4 regions of the Rhodococcoides sp. S146-33 genome follow, and region 3 is predicted to be linked to each of the others. Evidence: predicted binding sites of a transcription regulator. Region 3 holds the regulator's gene; each other region holds the start of a gene.

Region 1 (4,284 bases), on a different contig from region 3:
CAGGGTGATTCGGGTGGTCTTCGAGGTGGAGGTCCAGAGGATCGCGCCGCCCGGGAGCATGACGGCGCTCCAGTAGCCGGCGGTTTTGACGGTGTGGTGGAACTCGCAGAGGCATTGGAGGTTGTTGACGGTGGTCCAGCCGCCGCCGAGGGGGTTGTCATGGTCGAACGGGGTGATGTGGTCGAGTTGGCAGCGGTCGGCGGGTCGGTGGCAGCCGGGGAATCGGCAGTGGCGGTCGCGGAGCCGGACCGCTGCGGCGGTGAGGGTGTCGGGTCGGTAGACCAGCGCGCGGTCGGTCAGGGGGTCGCGTGCGACGGTCTTGCCGAGGGTGGGGTCGGCGGCGATCGCTGCTTCGAGAGCAGCGGCGAGGGAGGCGTTGCCGAGGTAAATACCTGAGGGTGTGCGGGCTGCGGGTGTCCGGCCTACTGCGTGGATCGTCCTGTCGTCGCGCGGGCCTGCGATGGGCAGGTCGAGGGCAGAGCTGTGCCGTGTGCCCTTGCCGACGGGGGTGTGGGTGCAGAACAGGGCAGCAGCGGAGGTCAGTGATTCCAGGCGATGCGGGTGCCGGTCGTCGCTGGCGGCAGTGGCAGCGGGTGCCGGGTCTGTTCCTGATGCCGGGCCTATTGGTGGTGCCTGGCCTGTTTCTGGTGCCGGGCCTTCAGCTGATTTCTGGTGGGAGGCTGCGGGGTCGGATGGTGTTGCAGACGAACGTGATTGCGCACAGCTCGATGCGGTATCAGGTGCCGGCGATGCCTGTTCCGGAGACAATCCTGAAGCTGGCGTGGCTTCCGAGGGAGCAGCTGCCTCGGGGTCGGTGGCCGACGGTGCGTCCGCTTGCCGGTCGGTCACCGGTGCACCTGCACATGTTGCTGCGTTCTTCTGGGCCCGATCGGCGGCACCCGTTTCGGGAATTGCCGACGGATCGGTCGCAGCACAGGTGTGGACTCCTCGTCCTCCTCGGACCCGCCAACCTCGCCGGTTACGCCATTCTTTTCGATCCCCTCGGACCCAACGGTCTCGGCCGTCTCGTCGACCGCATCTCCCGGCGTCTCCGGTGCATCTGCTGCGTCTACATCGACATCTACATCTGTGTTTGTGTCTGCATAGGCGTCCGTCCCAGCCCCCGCCTCGGATCCCGTTGCAGCCATGTCCGTCTCGCCGTCCCTGCGTCGTTCCCATTCCCCGGTCTCCTGGTTCTGCACCGCCAGACCGAGCTTCTCCGCGAGGGTGACGGCGTTGGTGAGCAGGACCTGCCATTGACTGTTACGCGCCAACTCCCGCGCGAGATCCGGGTCGATCGAGCCATGCCCGGCCAGGTATGCCGGGTTGGCGAGTAGTCCGATGAGGGTGGCGATGTCGACGGTGACCATCGTCAACGGCACCCGACGATCGGGCAACGCCGCATCGGCTTTCGGGCAGTCCTCGCGTTGGCACAGGCATGCCAGGCGGGGTTCACCGTGCATCCTCGCCATGAACGCATCGCACAGGCGATCTTGCTTACCGCGGGGGTCTTTCGGACACAGGGTGTCGGCCATCTCCTCGAGCAGCTGCCACGCGGCAGCGGCCTCGGGTGCAGTCAATTCCGCTCGGATCCGCGCCAACTCACCGGCCGGGTTGTAGGAGATGTGCCTGAATCGTTTCGCGAACTCGCGTAGTGCTGCCGCTTCCTCCGGGGCGACTCGCAGCAAGATGTCCCAGATTTCCGTCTCGAGTGGACCGGGCGAATTGCGGCGGGCGGATTCGACGATCTCGTCCTCGACCATGCGCACGATCTCGTCGGAGAGGTTGTCGAGGATCCGGCACACCGTCCGCACTCGCGGAAGATCGATCTCCCCGGCCTCGAATGCTGTCCGTACCAGGGGTAGTCGCGTGTGCAGGGCAACACCGACGGAGATGTACGATTCGGCGACCGTCGCCGAGCACCCCAACGCGGCCGCCATCTCGGTGCGGCCGTACCGGCTGTAGTGCTTGAACTTGGTGTCGTGGGTGATCCAGGTCCGGTGGACGTCGTAGCAGGCGGCGATCTTGCGGAACGCCTGACGATTTTCTGCCTGCGCGGCGGCGGTCAACGCCTCCAACGACACGATCGGTACTGCACCCATTTTTCACCCCCCGGTGAGCAACTCTTCAGAACATGCGTTCGAACTGAATGAAGACTATCTCGACCCACCGACAAGAACGCGCAAGCCGCAAAAAGGCCGGCTGGCCTGCCACTATTCGCCGAATCGTTCTACACTCCGACCCATGACCGAGCCCGACTCCACAGCGGCCGAGCTGGCCGCCTTGCGCGCCCAGGCAAGCGAAGGCGATCAGGATGCACTCGACCAGTTGGTCGAACTCGCAGGCTCTCGAAACGACCTCGACGAACTGCGCTACCTCGCCGACGCAGGCAGTACCGATGCCGTCGACATCCTCGTCGAACTTGCCGGAGAACGCGGTGATCGCGCCGAACTGCAGAGACTGGCGGAAGCAGGCAGCCAGGACGCCGCAGACATTCTGGACGAGCTCGACAGCTAGCCGGGGCTGGGCCGCTCCCCCAGTTGCACCGTGAGTCGGTGCGCCGCGTCGAGGAGCATCTTGCCCAGCTCCCGTCGTCGATCGTCGCGAAAACGCGTCTCGACACCCGTCAAACTCAGCGCCCACGCCGGCTTCTCGGCGCGATCGAACACGGCGGCACCGAGTCCCCAGCTACCCTCCACGAGCAGTGCCGGATTGACGGCAAATCCCGTGGTGCGGGTATGCGTTATCCGTCTGCGTATCTCCGCTGCGGAGTGACTCTCCCCCCACTCCGACACCAGGTCCACGCCATCGAGATACTCGTCGATCTCCCGATCCGGTAGATGCGCGAGAATGGCCAACCCTGCGGACGCCACTCCGAGCGGCAGCCGAATTCCCTCGTAGAGCACGTGCGAGCGCAGGGGAAAACTACCCTCCACTCGAAGTAAGCACACCGTCTCCGAACCCCGTCGAGCAGACAGGAAGGCACTCTCACCACTGTCGGTCGCCAACGCCTGCACCACCTTTCGCGCTTGGTCCGTGATGTCGTACCGCAGGGCCGCCATGGACCCCAGCAGGTAGATCTCCGGTCCCAGCGACCAGCGACCGGTACCGGCGTCGCGATCCACGAATCCCTGCTCGGCGAGTGTGGACAGCAAGCGGTGGGTGGTGGGCCGCGCGATGCCTGCCGCCCGCGCGAGGGCCGTGGTGGAGGCCCCGGACGGCTCCTCGGCTCCGGCTGCACGCAGCAACGAACAGATCTTTCCGATCACACTCGCGTTGGCTTCCGCTGACGTCACCCCAGGATCATACGTCCACTCAATGGACACCAACTGCAGAACTGTTCACCGAACGAGCAATCCGATCCATTCCTGCCACATCGAACTGCAGCTCAGGTTCACTGACAATCATCGTTTGCTCAACGAACACATCAGGAGTTCTTGTGACAGGAAAGACCTACGCGTCCGCTGCCGACGCGGTCGCGGACATCGGCCGTGGGGCGACCATCGCGGTCGGCGGCTTCGGGCTGTGCGGTATTCCGGACGCTCTCATCGAGGCCATCGCCAACACCGACGCCGACGAGCTCGAGGTGTTCTCCAACAACTGCGGCGTCGACGGCTACGGACTCGGAATCCTGTTGGCTGCCGGACGTATTCGCAGGGTCACCGCCTCGTACGTCGGAGAGAACAAGGAGTTCGCCCGGCAGTACCTCGCCGGCGAACTCGAGGTCGAACTGACCCCTCAGGGCACGCTCGCCGAACGACTTCGCGCCGGCGGCAACGGCGTTCCTGCATTCTTCACCCCCGCCGGGGTCGGCAGCCCCATCGCCGACGGCGGAATGCCGTGGCGCTACAACGTGGACGGTTCGGTGTCCATCGCATCGCCGCCCAAGGAAACTCGGGTGTTCGGCGACAAGCGCTACGTCCTCGAAGAGTCGATCAATGCCGACTTCGCGCTGGTGCACGCCGAAACTGGCGATACAGCAGGAAATCTCGTGTTCGACAAGACCGCGATGAACTTCAACCCCCTCGCCGCGATGGCCGGCAAGATCACCATCGCGCAGGTCGAGAATCTCGTGGAGCCGGGCGAAATCGACCCAGCCCACGTACATCTGCCCGGCGTGTTCGTTCAACGCGTCGTCCACACCGGCCCCCAGGACAAGCGCATCGAAAAGCGCACCGTCAGTTCAGGAGTTCGAGCATGAGTGCAGGATGGACCCGCGATCAGATGGCCGAACGCGCCGCGGCGGAGATGGTCGACGGCGAGTACGTCAACCTCGGTATCGGA
Region 2 (4,284 bases), on a different contig from region 3:
AGTCGGTCGGCCAGCTGGTCTTTCGCGGTGACCATGATGATGCCCGCATCGGTGCTCTGGCGGACTACGTCGATCAGCGCAAAACCGTCTCTCGCACCGGGCAGCATGACGTCGAGGATCACCACGTCGGGCCGGAAGCCTGCCATCGTGGATTCGAAGTCGTCGCCGTCGGGCAAGGATGCGGCGGTGAAGCCTGCGTCCTCGAACGCGGCCACCAGCGCTTCCCGGATGGGCAAGGAGTCCTCCACCACCATCACCCGGGGAGCGGAACTGTATGTCATGCCTCGATTGTCACCCACCAGCTGAAGTGATCCTGAAGATGCGCCCGCCTTCAGGGTGACTTCAGCTAGCGGCGGCAAGGTCGGTGACAGAACGAAACGAACGAGACAGTCCGAACAAGGAGTGAACGTGAACGATCAGACTCAGCCGATTCCCGCCGCATCGAACCCCGAGCCCGTACCGAATGCCGAGGCCGGCACAGCTCGGGAGAACAAGCCGAAGCGTTGGAAGGGACGGGTGCCGCTGGCAGCGACCGCAGCAGCGGGCCTGGCCGTCGGCGCACTGGTGACGGCAGCAGTGTTCGCAGCCACCGGGCCCGACGTCTCACCCGGCGTGTCCACGGTCGCGTCGTCGTCAGCCCTCGGACAGCGAACCGACGGTGGTGGCGGGTCGGATGCATCCGAGGTACCGGCGGCCCCTGCAGCTCCCGATGCCGGTGACGGATCTACGGTTCCCGCGGTTCCGACCCCACCGGCAGCGGGTGACGGCGCAACTCCGCCTGCCCCGCCTGCGGGTGGACCGGGCAAGGGCGGTCCGGCCGATGGTGGTCCGGGTAAGGGTGGACCGGGCGCTGGTGGCCCGGGTGCTGTGTGTGCACCGGAAGACGGTGCTACGCCTCCTGCCCCGCCTGCCGAAGGTGATGCTGCGACCCCGCCTTCACCGCCTGCACCCGCTGATGGCGAAACGCCGCCGGCTCCCGCTGATGGTGCGACTCCTCCCGCGCCGCCGGCACCCGCTGATGGTGCGACTCCTCCCGCGCCGCCGGCAGCTCCCTCGGGTTCCTGAGCCCAATCTCTTCCAGCCCCGCACCGTGTTCTCGGTGCGGGGCTGGATTGTTTTTATGTGTGCTCAGGCGATGTGGGGGCCGGCGCGGGCGTGGGATTGTCGGGGTTGTCGGTAGGGGTCGACGGTCGCCGGGGGGACGAACCAGGGGTGGTTGTCGTTGCCGATGAAGACTTCCCAGTCGCTGTGGTGGATGAGTCGGTGGTGGAAGCCGCACAGTAGGACGAGGTTGTTCATGTCGGTGGGTCCGCCGTCGGTCCAATGCCAGATGTGGTGGCCTTCGGTCCAGGCGGCGGGTTTGCCGCAGCCGGGGAACGCGCAGCCGTGATCGCGGGCGGTGAGGGCGCGTTTCTGTTTCGCGTTCACGGTACGAGCGGTGCGGGCGAGGTTGATCGGTGAACCGTTCTCGTCCATGACGATCGCGGTCAGAATGCAGTCGCAGGCCAGTTGCCGGGAGGTCTCGCGGGAGAGTGGTCCCATCCAGGGGAGCCATCCGACGGTGGTGCCGTCACCGAACAGGTCCCGATACGCGCCGCGGTCGGCGGCCGGTCCGGTCGAACTGTCGCAACCCCCGCCGCTGCCACTGTCGCAACCATCGCCGCTTCCGCTGCCGCAATCATCGCGGCTGCTGCTGCCGTCGCCACCACCGCCGCTGCAGTCGGATTCGGTTGCGGTGCTGCCGTTCTCGTAGCTCGTTGTGTCAGTGTCAGTGTCAGAGTCGCTGCCGCTGTCGGCGTTCATGGTGCGGCGCAGGTTGGTGAGATCACGCAACGTGATGTGGAGGTTGACGTGCGGTTTTTCTCCGCCTTCGGTGGGTCGGTTGCTGGAGGCGAGGTAGCGGTCGAGGATGTGTGCGAAGGCGTCGGCGCGGCGTTTGGCGGGGCTGCGTTCGTCGGGGGTGCCGTCGGCGGCGGGGCGGGGTTCGGTCAGGGGTGAGAGGGCGGTGAGGAATTTTTCGCCGGTGATGGCGTCGAAATCCATCTTCGCCACGAGACGTCCGTTGAGGGTGGTGGAGGCGAAGAGTTCGTTGCGGTCGGTGTCGTCGGGTGGTTTCTTGTCGCCGTAGGTGTCGTGGAGTGTGGTGATCGCGGCGCGCAGTGGTCCGGTGCGGGCTTCGGGTCCGGTGGCGGCGGTCAGCAGTGCTGCTCGGGCGAGGTCCTGGCCTTCTTGGGGGAGGTTTTTCGGTGGGGTTTCGGCGAAGGTGAGGATCAGGGCGGCGTGGTCGATGGAGATGCTGCCGGTGTTCACGGCGTCGGCGATGTCGGGGAAGTTCTTCAGTCCGCGGGCAAGGGCGACGATCTTGGTGGCGTTACCGGGGCTGAGCAGGGTGGTGGAGGTCAGCCAGCCGGCGGGTCCGGGGAAGCCGAGTTTCTCCCGGCTCACGCGGGTGTCGATTTCGGCGACGAGCGCGATCCGTCGGGCTTCCATCAACTGGATTTGGTGGGAGACATCAGCAGCGTCGGCGAGGAGTTCTGCCTCGCTCAGTTGCCAGATCTCCGTTGTCATGGGGAGAAGTGTATCGAACGCACGTTCGATACACAAGGATCGTAGAATCGAAAACTATTGCCCTACTTAATGATTCGTGAAGTCAAACCTGTCGGTGCCCTGTGGTATCAGCCCGCCCCGCAGTCGAACTAACTGCTGTGTCAACCCGTCGTATCGTCGGAAGAGTTTGGATCAGCTTCTCGCGCAACGGTTTCCAGCTCGGATCGGTACTGCGCCCACCACGCTGCGTCGCCGTCGGCCATGTTTTCGTTGCCGAGCCGCAGTCCAACGGAATTGTCGATCAATTCGCGCAGTATGTCTGCGTGCCCGGCATGCCGATTCGTTTCGATGCACATATGCACCAGCACGCGATGTAACGTGACTTCCTGCTTCTCCACCGGCCAGTGCAGGACGCGTCCGACTGCGTCCAGATCGAGTGAATCGATGGTCTTGTCGGAGTATTCCCAGGCTTGGCGGTACAGGTCGACTATGGATGCGGATGACTCATCGGCGGTCGCCCACATGTCGGCATTGAGCCGGGCCATGGCTGATGCCTCGAGTTCGGCGAAACGAGCCGGAAACTCGCGTCCGAAAGTGGTTCCGAAATACCCGGATTCGACCAACGCCAGGTGCTTGACCATGCCCAGAAGATTCGTTCCGGTCGGGGTCATCGGCCGACGCTTCTGGTATTCGGTCAGGCCGTCGAGTTTCCACACCATGTTCTGGCGTGCGATGCGCAAGTACTGGTGCAGATCGTCTTTCATCGGTATCAATTCATCGATGCGTGCCACACGAGGGCGGCAGCCAGCGCGCCGAGTCCGTTGAGCGCCCAGTGCAAGGCAATGGGGGCGATCAGACTGCCGCTTCGGCTGCGCAGCCACGTGAAGACCACGCCGGCGGCGGCCGTGGCAATGACCGCCAGCCCGATTCCGACGATCTGCCCGAACAGGCCACCGCCGAGGAATCCACTGAGACCGACGTTGCCGGCCGTCAGGCCCAACGACGATGCGATGTGCCACAACCCGAACAGCAGAGATCCTGCCGCGAACACGCCCCGTGCACCGTAGATGCGGCCCAACGTACCGTGCAGCACCCCGCGGAACGCCAGTTCTTCCGGGATGACGGTCTGGAGCGGAATGACGATCATCGACGCAACGATGGCGGCGGAGACGGTCGCGTATCGGTCGGCCATGAAGAACGGCCGAGTCAATGGCAGCAACGCGCCGATCGCGACGACGGTGAGGACGACCCCGACGGCTCCCAGTGCGTACAGCGAACCCGTCTTCCACTGCTTCGGTGACAGGCCCAGTTCGGCCCATCCCAGACCGCGACGGTTCGCCAGGACGACCAGCAGAACAGCTGCAATCGGAACCGTCGCGATACTGGCCCACACCGTGGTGAAGTGCGCGATCAGGTTGGTGCCCACGAGTACGAGAACGACGATGGCGACGTCGAGGTAAGCGTGGAAGGCACGTCGGGGTGCCACGCTTCCGGCCGGATCAACAGCAAGCATTGGATCGAGTGTACCGGCGTCAGCAGATAGCGCCCGGGGAATCGAGGCTTCTGTCGAGGCCCTTGCGGTCGTAGAGAAGGGTGAACACCAGTCCGAACACGAGCCCGATGAGCAGACCGAGAGACGTCATACCCACCGAGTGCAGCAGGCCGGCGTCGGGTGAGGCGTTGAAATACAGGATCGATCGGGTGCCGAGAAAGATCTGGTGCATCGGCTCGAACTGC
Region 3 (4,284 bases):
TGCTCGGCGTCGTGGTCGGCTGGGTCTTCGCGGCCGTCACCGGGGGAATTTCGCAACTACGCCTGGATGCCTTGAGCGCCGCGAGCTGGATCGGCTTGCCCGAGTTTCGTGGACCGTCGTTCGAGCTGTCGGTGATCCTGGTGGCGTTGCCCGTAGTCATCGTCCTCGTGGCCGAGAACGTCGGACACGTCAAAGCAGTCGCGGCGATGACCGGCAAGAACCTCGACGACGTCGCCGGTGACGCGCTGATTGCCGACGGGTTGGCGACCACCCTGGCCGGTGCTGCCGGCGGCTCGGGTACCACCACGTACGCGGAGAACATCGGGGTCATGGCCGCCACCCGCGTCTACTCCACGGCCGCGTACTGGGTCGCGGCCTTCACCGCGATAGTGCTCGCGTTCTCGCCCAAGTTCGGTGCCCTCATCTTCACCGTTCCCGACGGGGTCATCGGCGGGGCAACACTGGTTCTGTACGGACTCATCGGGCTGCTGGGCGTTCGCATCTGGACCGACGCCAAGGTGGACTTCGCCGATCCGGTCAACCTGATCGTCGTTGCCGCGGCACTGGTCGCGGGTATCGGCGACCTCACGCTGTCGGTCGGTTCGGTCGAACTCGGCGGAATCGCGTGGGGTTCGCTCGGCATTCTGGTCGGTTATCCGATCGTTTCGGCGCTCGCGAAAAGTACCGCGTCTCGGCGGACGTAGCGGGGGCGGTCACGGATCGCGCACGTTTTGGTCATCGACCCCCGGTGCACCGCGAAAGTAGTCTTGAACGGTGACGTCAGTCGCACCGACGACCGCGCTGTGACACCCCTTTCTCGCGGTCGACGACGGTGCGCACCGAACAAGGAGATCTGCGTGGAACGCACACTTTTCGAGCCCGAGCACGAACTGTTCCGGGAGTCGTACCGGAAGTTTCTCGAACAGCACGTAGCCCCCAATCACGCGAAGTGGGAAGAGCAGAACATCGTCGACCGCGGCGTCTGGGTCGAGGCCGGCAAGCAGGGCTTCCTCGGAACGGCCGCACCGGAGGAGTTCGGTGGCGGTGGCGTCAAGGACTTCCGCTACAACGCAATCGTCACCGAGGAAACCACCCGCGGCGGCTACAGCGGCATCGGCTTCACCCTGCACAACGACGTCGTCGCGCCGTACTTCATCGAGTTGGCGAACGACGAACAGAAGCAGCGCTGGCTCCCCGGATTCTGCTCGGGTGAGCTGATCACCGCGATTGCCATGACCGAGCCGGGCACCGGAAGCGACCTGCAGGGCATCAAGACCAAGGCCGTTCGCGACGGCGACGACTGGGTACTGAACGGATCGAAAACGTTCATTACTAACGGAATCAACGCCGATCTGATCATCGTCGTGGCGTGCACCGACCCCGAGAAGGGTGCCCAGGGCTTCAGCCTGCTGGTCGTGGAGCGCGACATGCCAGGTTTCGAGCGCGGCCGCAATCTCGACAAGATCGGGATGAAGGCCCAGGACACCGCCGAACTCAGCTTCACGGACGTTCGCGTGCCCGCAGCCAATCTGCTCGGTGAAGAAGGCATGGGCTTCATCTACCTCATGCAGAATCTTCCGCAGGAACGGCTCTCGATCGCTGTTGTCGCCGCCGCGGCCATGGAATCGGCCCTGGACATGACCATCCAGTACTGCCGAGATCGCAAGGCCTTCGGTAAGTCGATCGGCAAGTTCCAGAACACCCGCTTCGTGTTGGCGGAGTTGGCCACCGAAACCACCGCCACCCGCATCATGGTCGACAAGTTCATCGAACTGCTCAACGATGGCAAGTTGACCGTGCAGGAAGCCGCCATGGCGAAATGGTGGACCACCGAGAACCAGGTCAAGCTGATCGACCGGTGCCTGCAGTTGCACGGCGGCTACGGCTACATGAAGGAATATCCGATCGCCAAGGCCTACATGGATTCTCGGGTGCAGACCATCTACGGTGGCACGACCGAAATCATGAAAGAGATCATCGGCCGCGGATTGAATCTATGATCCGCTGATCCGAAAAGCACGAGGGCCGCAGCACACTGTGCTGCGGCCCTTCGCGTTTCGGTGCTGTTCTCTACAGCTTGCGCATCACGGTGACGACCTTGCCGAGGATGGCAGCGTTGTTTCCCGGAATCGGCTCGAACAGCGGGTTGTGCGGCAGCAGCCACACCTCGCCCTTCGACCGCTTGAACGTCTTGACGGTCGCTTCACCGTCGATCATCGCCGCCACGATGTCTCCGTTGTCTGCCACGGATTGCTGACGAACCACCACCCAGTCGCCGTCACAGATGGCTGCATCGATCATCGACTCGCCCACGACCTTGAGCAGGAACAGCGAACCCTGACCGACCAGCTCGCGGGGGAGCGGAAACACGTCCTCGACGGCTTCCTCGGCCAGGATCGGTCCACCGGCGGCAATTCGTCCCAGAACCGGCACGAACGTCGGCGTCGGCAAGCGATCCTGTTCCTCGGACGATCCGTCGACCGCGGCAGCAGCCTGATCGGCCTGTACCTCGTCGAGTCCGCGGACGTCGACCGCGCGAGGGCGGTTGGCGTCGCGCCGCAGGAATCCTTTTCGCTCCAGAGTGCGCAACTGATGGGCAACGGACGACGTCGACGTCAGGCCGACGGCATCACCGATCTCACGAATGCTGGGCGGGTAGCCGCGCTCGGTCACCGAAGCTCGGATGACCTCGAGCACCTTTCGCTGTCGCTCCGTCAGGCCGGCGCTGATGTCGGTGCCGACTTCCATGGCCTTGGGCGTCGGTTCCGCGGCAGGCTTCCCTGCGGCGGCCTTCGTAGGCACGGACGTGGTCGCCTTGGAACCGGTCGTCTTGGAACCCGTGGTCGACCTCGTCGAGGTCTGGTCCTTCATGCTGTCGGCCTCCTGCTGGTGTCCTGGATCCGGTCTGCGTGGTTCGGTCTGCGCGGACTGGAGTTGATGGTGTCGACTCGTGTGGCGTGTGGTTTCTGACACGAATCTAGCGTGTATCAGCTGTTGAATCAAACATCTGTTCGACTCGTGTCGCGTTTTCTGCAGACTTTGTCGGAGGCTCGTGATAGAACTTCGAACAAGCGTCCATCGAACGCCTGATCGAACAATCGATCCAACGAGCGAAGACGAGGTTCCGATGACCATCATCACCGATCGCCCCACCACCGCAGGTGTCCGTAGCCGGTCCACTGTCGTCGAACGTCGTCGCCGTGCTCGTCCTGCGTTGCGGAGCTCCATCGCGATGCGCGGTGCGTACACGACTCCGTGCCTGCCGGTTCTGGAGTCGTCCTGGACCGATGTCACCGACCGCGAGGCAGCCGATCGCGACTTCGACGAGACCTCGGCGCACTTCGCCGGTCAGCCGGTCCGGCTGCGATCGCTGGTGCTGTGGGTGCTCGCAGCCGTCGTCGTTGCCGGTGGCCTGATCGGCATCGCGAACCTACGAGCCGATGCGCCCGGCGCTGGGGTGCAGCCCGCAGGCGTCGTCGAGGTTCACGACGGTGCCGTGGTCGAGTACGCGCCCGGCAGATGACCACCGGCCCCATCGCACACGCCGATGACTGAGTATCCTCGACTGATTGCTCCGACACGCATGTTCGATGTCGGCGCATCGGCTACGACGGAGGCTCCTTCATGCATTGCCCGTTCTGCAGGCATCCCGACTCACGCGTGGTCGATTCGCGTGAGATGGACGAGGGGCAGGCAATTCGGCGTCGTCGCTCCTGCCCGGAATGCGGTCGGCGATTCACCACCGTCGAGGCCGCCGTGCTCGCAGTCGTGAAGCGGAGCGGAGTGACCGAACCGTTCAGCCGTGAAAAAGTCGTCAAAGGAGTGCGCAGGGCCTGCCAGGGCAGAGATGTCGACAACGACGCGCTGAATCTCTTGGCTCAGCAGGTGGAAGACGCCATTCGTGCCGCCGGCTCCGCCGAAATTCCCAGTAACGAGGTGGGGTTGGCCATTCTCGGTCCGCTACGCGACCTCGACGAGGTCGCGTATCTGCGATTTGCGTCCGTGTATCGCTCGTTCAGTTCGGCCGAGGATTTCGAGAAAGAAATCCACGAACTGCGCAAGCACCGCGAATCTGCGGACATCGACTGACGGTTCGACCTTCAGCGGGCCTCATCCGCGATTGCCTTCTCGATGCGTTTCTCCGAGACCGGATACGCAGTCCGAATTCCTTGCGCGAACAGCCCTACCCGCAATTCTTCGATCATCCAGAACAGCTCCTGCACGCCAGCGCTGTTCTTTCGGCCCTCCGGAAGCGAATCCAGCAGCCGCCCATACGAGGCGTAG
Region 4 (4,284 bases), on a different contig from region 3:
GTGTACGGCCGGAGTTTGCGTTCAGTCCGCACTGTTGGCGTTGTGCTCCAGGGCTGCAGCGACCCAGAACTCCAGTGCTGCTTCGCTCGTCAGCGCATCAGCATCGACGGTGATCCACCCTGCGCCCATCGAGCGATCTCGGCCCATGACGGCGTGGTGTGCTCGAGGTATTCGGGTTCGCGAGCTTCGTCCACTCGGACCAACAGAGCACGGTTCCCGGTGCCGACGCATACCACCATTTTCTCTCGCACCAGGAACGCCAGACCGCCGAACATCTTCTGCTCGCGCAGGCTTTCCTGGTCGGTGAGGTGGAAGCCGGCGCTCAATGCGTTCGCGATCACCTTCGAAGGACGCATCACCCCGAACGGTAACTAACCGACACCGAGGTCGGATCCACCGTTAATCGGACACTCCCGATTGCTTTGGCGTAGGCGTGTGCAGCAGGCAGGGCTGTGCCGTGGTGTTGGTGTGGGTCGTCATGCGGGTTGTCGTGGTTCCTCGTCGCCGGTGTCGCCGGTGTCGCCGTGGTGGTCTGGTGGGTAGAGGACTTCTTCGGGGTGGTGTGCGTGATTGATGAGCCCACGCCTGCGTGGGTCCATTCCGGTGGGTGGGTGCCAGAGGGTGCGGCCCGGGTAGCGATGTGCTGCTCCGGTTTTGGTGGTCGCCCATTTTCTTGGTCCGGTGCCGACGAGGGCGTGGTGCATGTCGCAGCCGAAGGTGAGGGCGTCGATGTCGGTGGGCCCGCCGTCGGTCCAGTCGTCGACGTGATGGGCTTGGCACCAGGTCGCGGGGCGGGTGCAGGAGGGGAAGCTGCAGCCGCGGTCGCGGGCGATGAGGACGATGCGTTGGTCGGCGGAGGCGATGCGTTTGGATCGGCCGAGGTAGAGGGCTCTGCCGTGGTCGTCGAAGATGGTGAGGTAGTGGCGGGCGTGGGAGGCCATGCGGATGGCGTCGCGGATGGAGACGCGGGATCCGGTGCCGGTCATGGCGTATCCGCAGCCCGATTCGAGGTCTTTGAGGCTCATGGTGACGATGGCGGTGACGGGTAGGCCGCGGTGGGTGCCGAGGGTTCCGGAGGCGAGGGTGTGCCGGAGTGCCAGTTTCAGGGCGTCGTGGCGGCGTTCGTTCTGGGTGCGTCGATCCCGCGCAGCGGCAGCGGCGCGTGCCGCAGTGTCGGTGTCGGTGTCGGTGTCGGTATCGGTATCGGATCCGTTGGGGTCGTCGTCGGTCTCGGCTGCGTCGGTTGTGTCGCCTGGTTCGGCACTGCCGTTGGCTGCAGCTGTGTCGTCGTGTGCTGTGCCGTCGGGTGCTGTGCCGCAACCACAGTCGGCACCGTCGCATTCACCGCAGTCGGCGCCATCGTCGCAGTCCGTCTCATCCCACGGGCCTCCATCGGTGGACTCGGCGTCACTGGAGTCTGCTTCGTGGGTGGTCGGCTCGGCCTTCGGCGCTGTGGCACTGCCGCTCTGGTCGCCCTCGTCGTCGCTGCCGCTCCCGCCGCGCTCGTCGTCGCTACTGGTCTCGCCGTCTTCGTCGTCGCTGCTGGTCTCGCAGTCTTCGTCGTCGTGGACGACCGATGTCGGGTCGGCAGGATTGTTCACCCCCGGTTTCGCGGCTTTGGAGAACAGGGCCTCGAGGTAGGCCCGCAGTTCGGAGTCGACGCAGAACTTCCCGTCCGACATCCCGTCGGCACCCTGCTCACCGAGATAGAAGAACGCATCCCGACGCTTCTTCGGCTTGGGCTTGCCGTTCTCGTCCTCGTCCTCGTCTTCGTCGTAGTCGCCGTCGGGGCTGAGGATCGAATCCAGGTGAGCCACCAACGGCGCGAAGTCGTCGGGCCGTCGGGTGCAGGCGTAGCCCACCAATTGCTGTTCGGCGAGATCGCGGGTCTGCGGATCGACACTGGCCGGCAAGTGCTTGAAGAATTCGCGGATCATCTGCACATGTTTGGCATCGAGCAATCCCGCCCGCAGCGCTGCCGCGGTGTGCGGCAACAACGGAGGTAGGACTTCACCGGACAGTGCGGTGCGATCCCCCAATTCGGCGGCCAGACGCACTCGCGCTCCGGCGGCGCGTGGGGTGATGCGCAGCATCCATGCCACCGAGCACGGTACCGAGCCGGGATACACATCGAGGCCGCGCTGATCGATCAGCTCGTTGAGCCAGGTGTACGAGTACGCGGTCACGGATCGGGTGAGTGTTTCCATGCGTTGGATCACCGCACGCCGGTCGGCGTTCGTCCACGACACCGACCCCTGCCCGGCCAACTCCGCCACCGCGGACTCGACCCGGTCGATCAGCGCCGACAGTGCGGGATCGGACACGACAGGGGGAGGCGGCACCGTCTCGATGCCGTCCACCCCTGATCCGCCGTCCCCCGAAAGCATGAACAGAATCTATCGCGACCCACCGACAGACTTTCGAACACGCGTTCCAACTCGCGCTCGGCTGCCGGGATGCCGAGTCGAAGTGCTGCAGTATGTGGCGGATTACACATCGACCACAAGTGTGACGTTGTCGATTTTCAGTAACGACGAGTCGCGTAGATGCTGGTGAGGGCGTTCAATATCCCCCAAGGCGGTCGTAACGACCACAGCATCGTTGCTTGCATCGGTGACGAAAGCCACTGCTTGGCAGTACCTCCGAACTCGAGTGCCGAGCCGGTGTCCAATGTTGTGTTACGACCCAGTGGGGATGATCGACATGAACGACGCATTCCGTTTCGCCGCTTCGTGCAGTTCATCGAAAGAACTGATCAGTCGACTTCAGTTCGGTACGACTGACCTGTGGCCGGAGGATGTCGCCCCTTCGACCCGCTGGCGCTACATGGCCGACCTCATAGATTCCGATCGGGGCATGCTCGTCGAACTCGACGGTGCACTGTCGGGGCCGGTTGTGGACGCGCTCGTCGCGACGGCGGAATTGTGCAGGCAATCGGCCATCGAACCTGTGCCCGCAGCCGATTGGGAGTATCTCCGTCGGGCGTTGGGATGGCTGGAGCGCAGTAGTGCCGGTGTCGATTGCGCTCTCATCGCCGTGGGCGAAGAATTGGCACTCATGGGTCTCGACGGGGCGGAGCAGGATTTTTCGGTTGCGACCTGGCTGTGTATGGACGTGCTGGATCGGTTTTGCGCCGCTGGTGAAACGGTCGACTTTTGGGTGCAACGCATGATCGACGTGCGATCCGATATGGTTGAGCGACAGCTTGATTCGGATTCGGTCGTCAGTGAAAAAGCGGAATTGACAGTTGCCGTCTGATTGGGAGGGCTCGTCCGTTCACTCTGTTCGAGACTTTCGTCGGTAAGTCCATTTTCTACCCCGGTTGGCAACTGCGCCTACCCTCTCGTAGTATCGAATACGAAGGACCATCCAGAGCGACCGAGAGACCTGGCTCTATGACGTCGCAGCAACCCCCCGCTCGTCGGGTGAGGGTGCTACCGCCGGGACCGATGGAGGAATACACGTGAACACCCGAGTCGCCTCAGGCTTTGTCGACGGATGTCGTCGGCTTCATGTCGATCTGTGCCGTCTGAACGGGTCGACCTGTCTCAGCTGACATTTCGGCTCAGCTCGTACTTCACGTTTCACTTCATCATCTGCGCGCACTCCTTCCTGGGCACACCCAGCTCGGACGCTGGACCGTGCGCGCGATCGACCAGATACCGGAGACACCCACGTGTCCACTCGCCCTGTACTTCTGGTGGCCGGAGTAGTTGCCGCCACCGCCACATTGCTCGCCGGGTGCGCAGGTAGCGCCACCACCTCGGCCGCCGACGCCGGACCACCGCAGTCCGGAGGGACGCTGCGTTACGGCCTGTCCGGGGCTCCCACCTGCTCCGATCCGGCGCAGGCGGGTACGAATCAAACGATCTACGTGACTCGCCAGGTGGTCGATTCGCTCACCGACCAGAACTCTGACACCGGCGAGATCGAGCCGTGGTTGGCCGAAAGTTGGGAAGTGACTCCCGACGCGAAATCCTTCACCTTCCAGCTGAAAGATGGCGTGACGTTCAGTGACGGCACTCCGCTCGACGCCACCGCCGTCAAGGACAATTTCGACGCCATCACCGGCACCCTCGGTGCCGCCAAGGCGCCGCTGGCCGCCAGTTACCTCACCGGGTACCAAGGTGCCACGGTCGTCGATCCGCTCACGGTTCGCATCGACTTCTCGGCACCCAATGCGCAGTTTCTGCAGGCGAGTTCGACGCCTCAGCTCGGGATTCAGTCCACCGCGACGTCGGCCCAGTCGGCGGAGTCTCGGTGCTTGGGCACCAATATCGGATC

What was found. The regulator LexA, encoded in region 3, represses DNA repair genes until DNA is damaged. The targets are predictions, from matches to a motif close to CGAACANNTGTTCG.
Region 1: a site for LexA is predicted at 2,130-2,143, ahead of AC5WEY_RS07600 (DUF222 domain-containing protein). Genes of this name have one in related genera too.
Region 2: a site for LexA is predicted at 2,583-2,596, ahead of AC5WEY_RS05455 (HNH endonuclease signature motif containing protein). Genes of this name have one in related genera too.
Region 4: a site for LexA is predicted at 2,422-2,435, ahead of AC5WEY_RS08515 (HNH endonuclease signature motif containing protein). Genes of this name have one in related genera too.

The regions. Positions count from the first base shown of each region.
Region 1 is NZ_JCAJWY010000001.1:1,575,993-1,580,276, reverse strand. It holds gene AC5WEY_RS07605 (HNH endonuclease signature motif containing protein) at 1-849, opposite strand, end outside; gene AC5WEY_RS07600 (DUF222 domain-containing protein) at 846-2,102, opposite strand; gene AC5WEY_RS07595 (hypothetical protein) at 2,245-2,517, shown strand; gene AC5WEY_RS07590 (IclR family transcriptional regulator) at 2,514-3,296, opposite strand; gene AC5WEY_RS07585 (CoA transferase subunit A) at 3,440-4,201, shown strand; gene AC5WEY_RS07580 (3-oxoacid CoA-transferase subunit B) at 4,198-4,284, shown strand, end outside.
Region 2 is NZ_JCAJWY010000001.1:1,122,789-1,127,072, forward strand. It holds gene AC5WEY_RS05445 (response regulator transcription factor) at 1-281, opposite strand, end outside; gene AC5WEY_RS05450 (hypothetical protein) at 409-1,065, shown strand; gene AC5WEY_RS05455 (HNH endonuclease signature motif containing protein) at 1,129-2,568, opposite strand; gene AC5WEY_RS05460 (DinB family protein) at 2,709-3,311, opposite strand; gene AC5WEY_RS05465 (CPBP family intramembrane glutamic endopeptidase) at 3,317-4,060, opposite strand; gene AC5WEY_RS05470 (YhgE/Pip domain-containing protein) at 4,080-4,284, opposite strand, start outside.
Region 3 is NZ_JCAJWY010000002.1:1,099,611-1,103,894, forward strand. It holds gene AC5WEY_RS13700 (uracil-xanthine permease family protein) at 1-704, shown strand, start outside; gene AC5WEY_RS13705 (acyl-CoA dehydrogenase family protein) at 858-2,000, shown strand; gene lexA (transcriptional repressor LexA) at 2,071-2,748, opposite strand; gene AC5WEY_RS13715 (hypothetical protein) at 3,128-3,523, shown strand; gene nrdR (transcriptional regulator NrdR) at 3,625-4,089, shown strand; gene hrpA (ATP-dependent RNA helicase HrpA) at 4,101-4,284, opposite strand, start outside.
Region 4 is NZ_JCAJWY010000001.1:1,757,956-1,762,239, forward strand. It holds gene AC5WEY_RS08510 (hypothetical protein) at 90-356, opposite strand; gene AC5WEY_RS08515 (HNH endonuclease signature motif containing protein) at 477-2,387, opposite strand; gene AC5WEY_RS08520 (hypothetical protein) at 2,857-3,258, shown strand; SAM riboswitch class I at 3,363-3,456, shown strand; gene AC5WEY_RS08525 (ABC transporter substrate-binding protein) at 3,677-4,284, shown strand, end outside.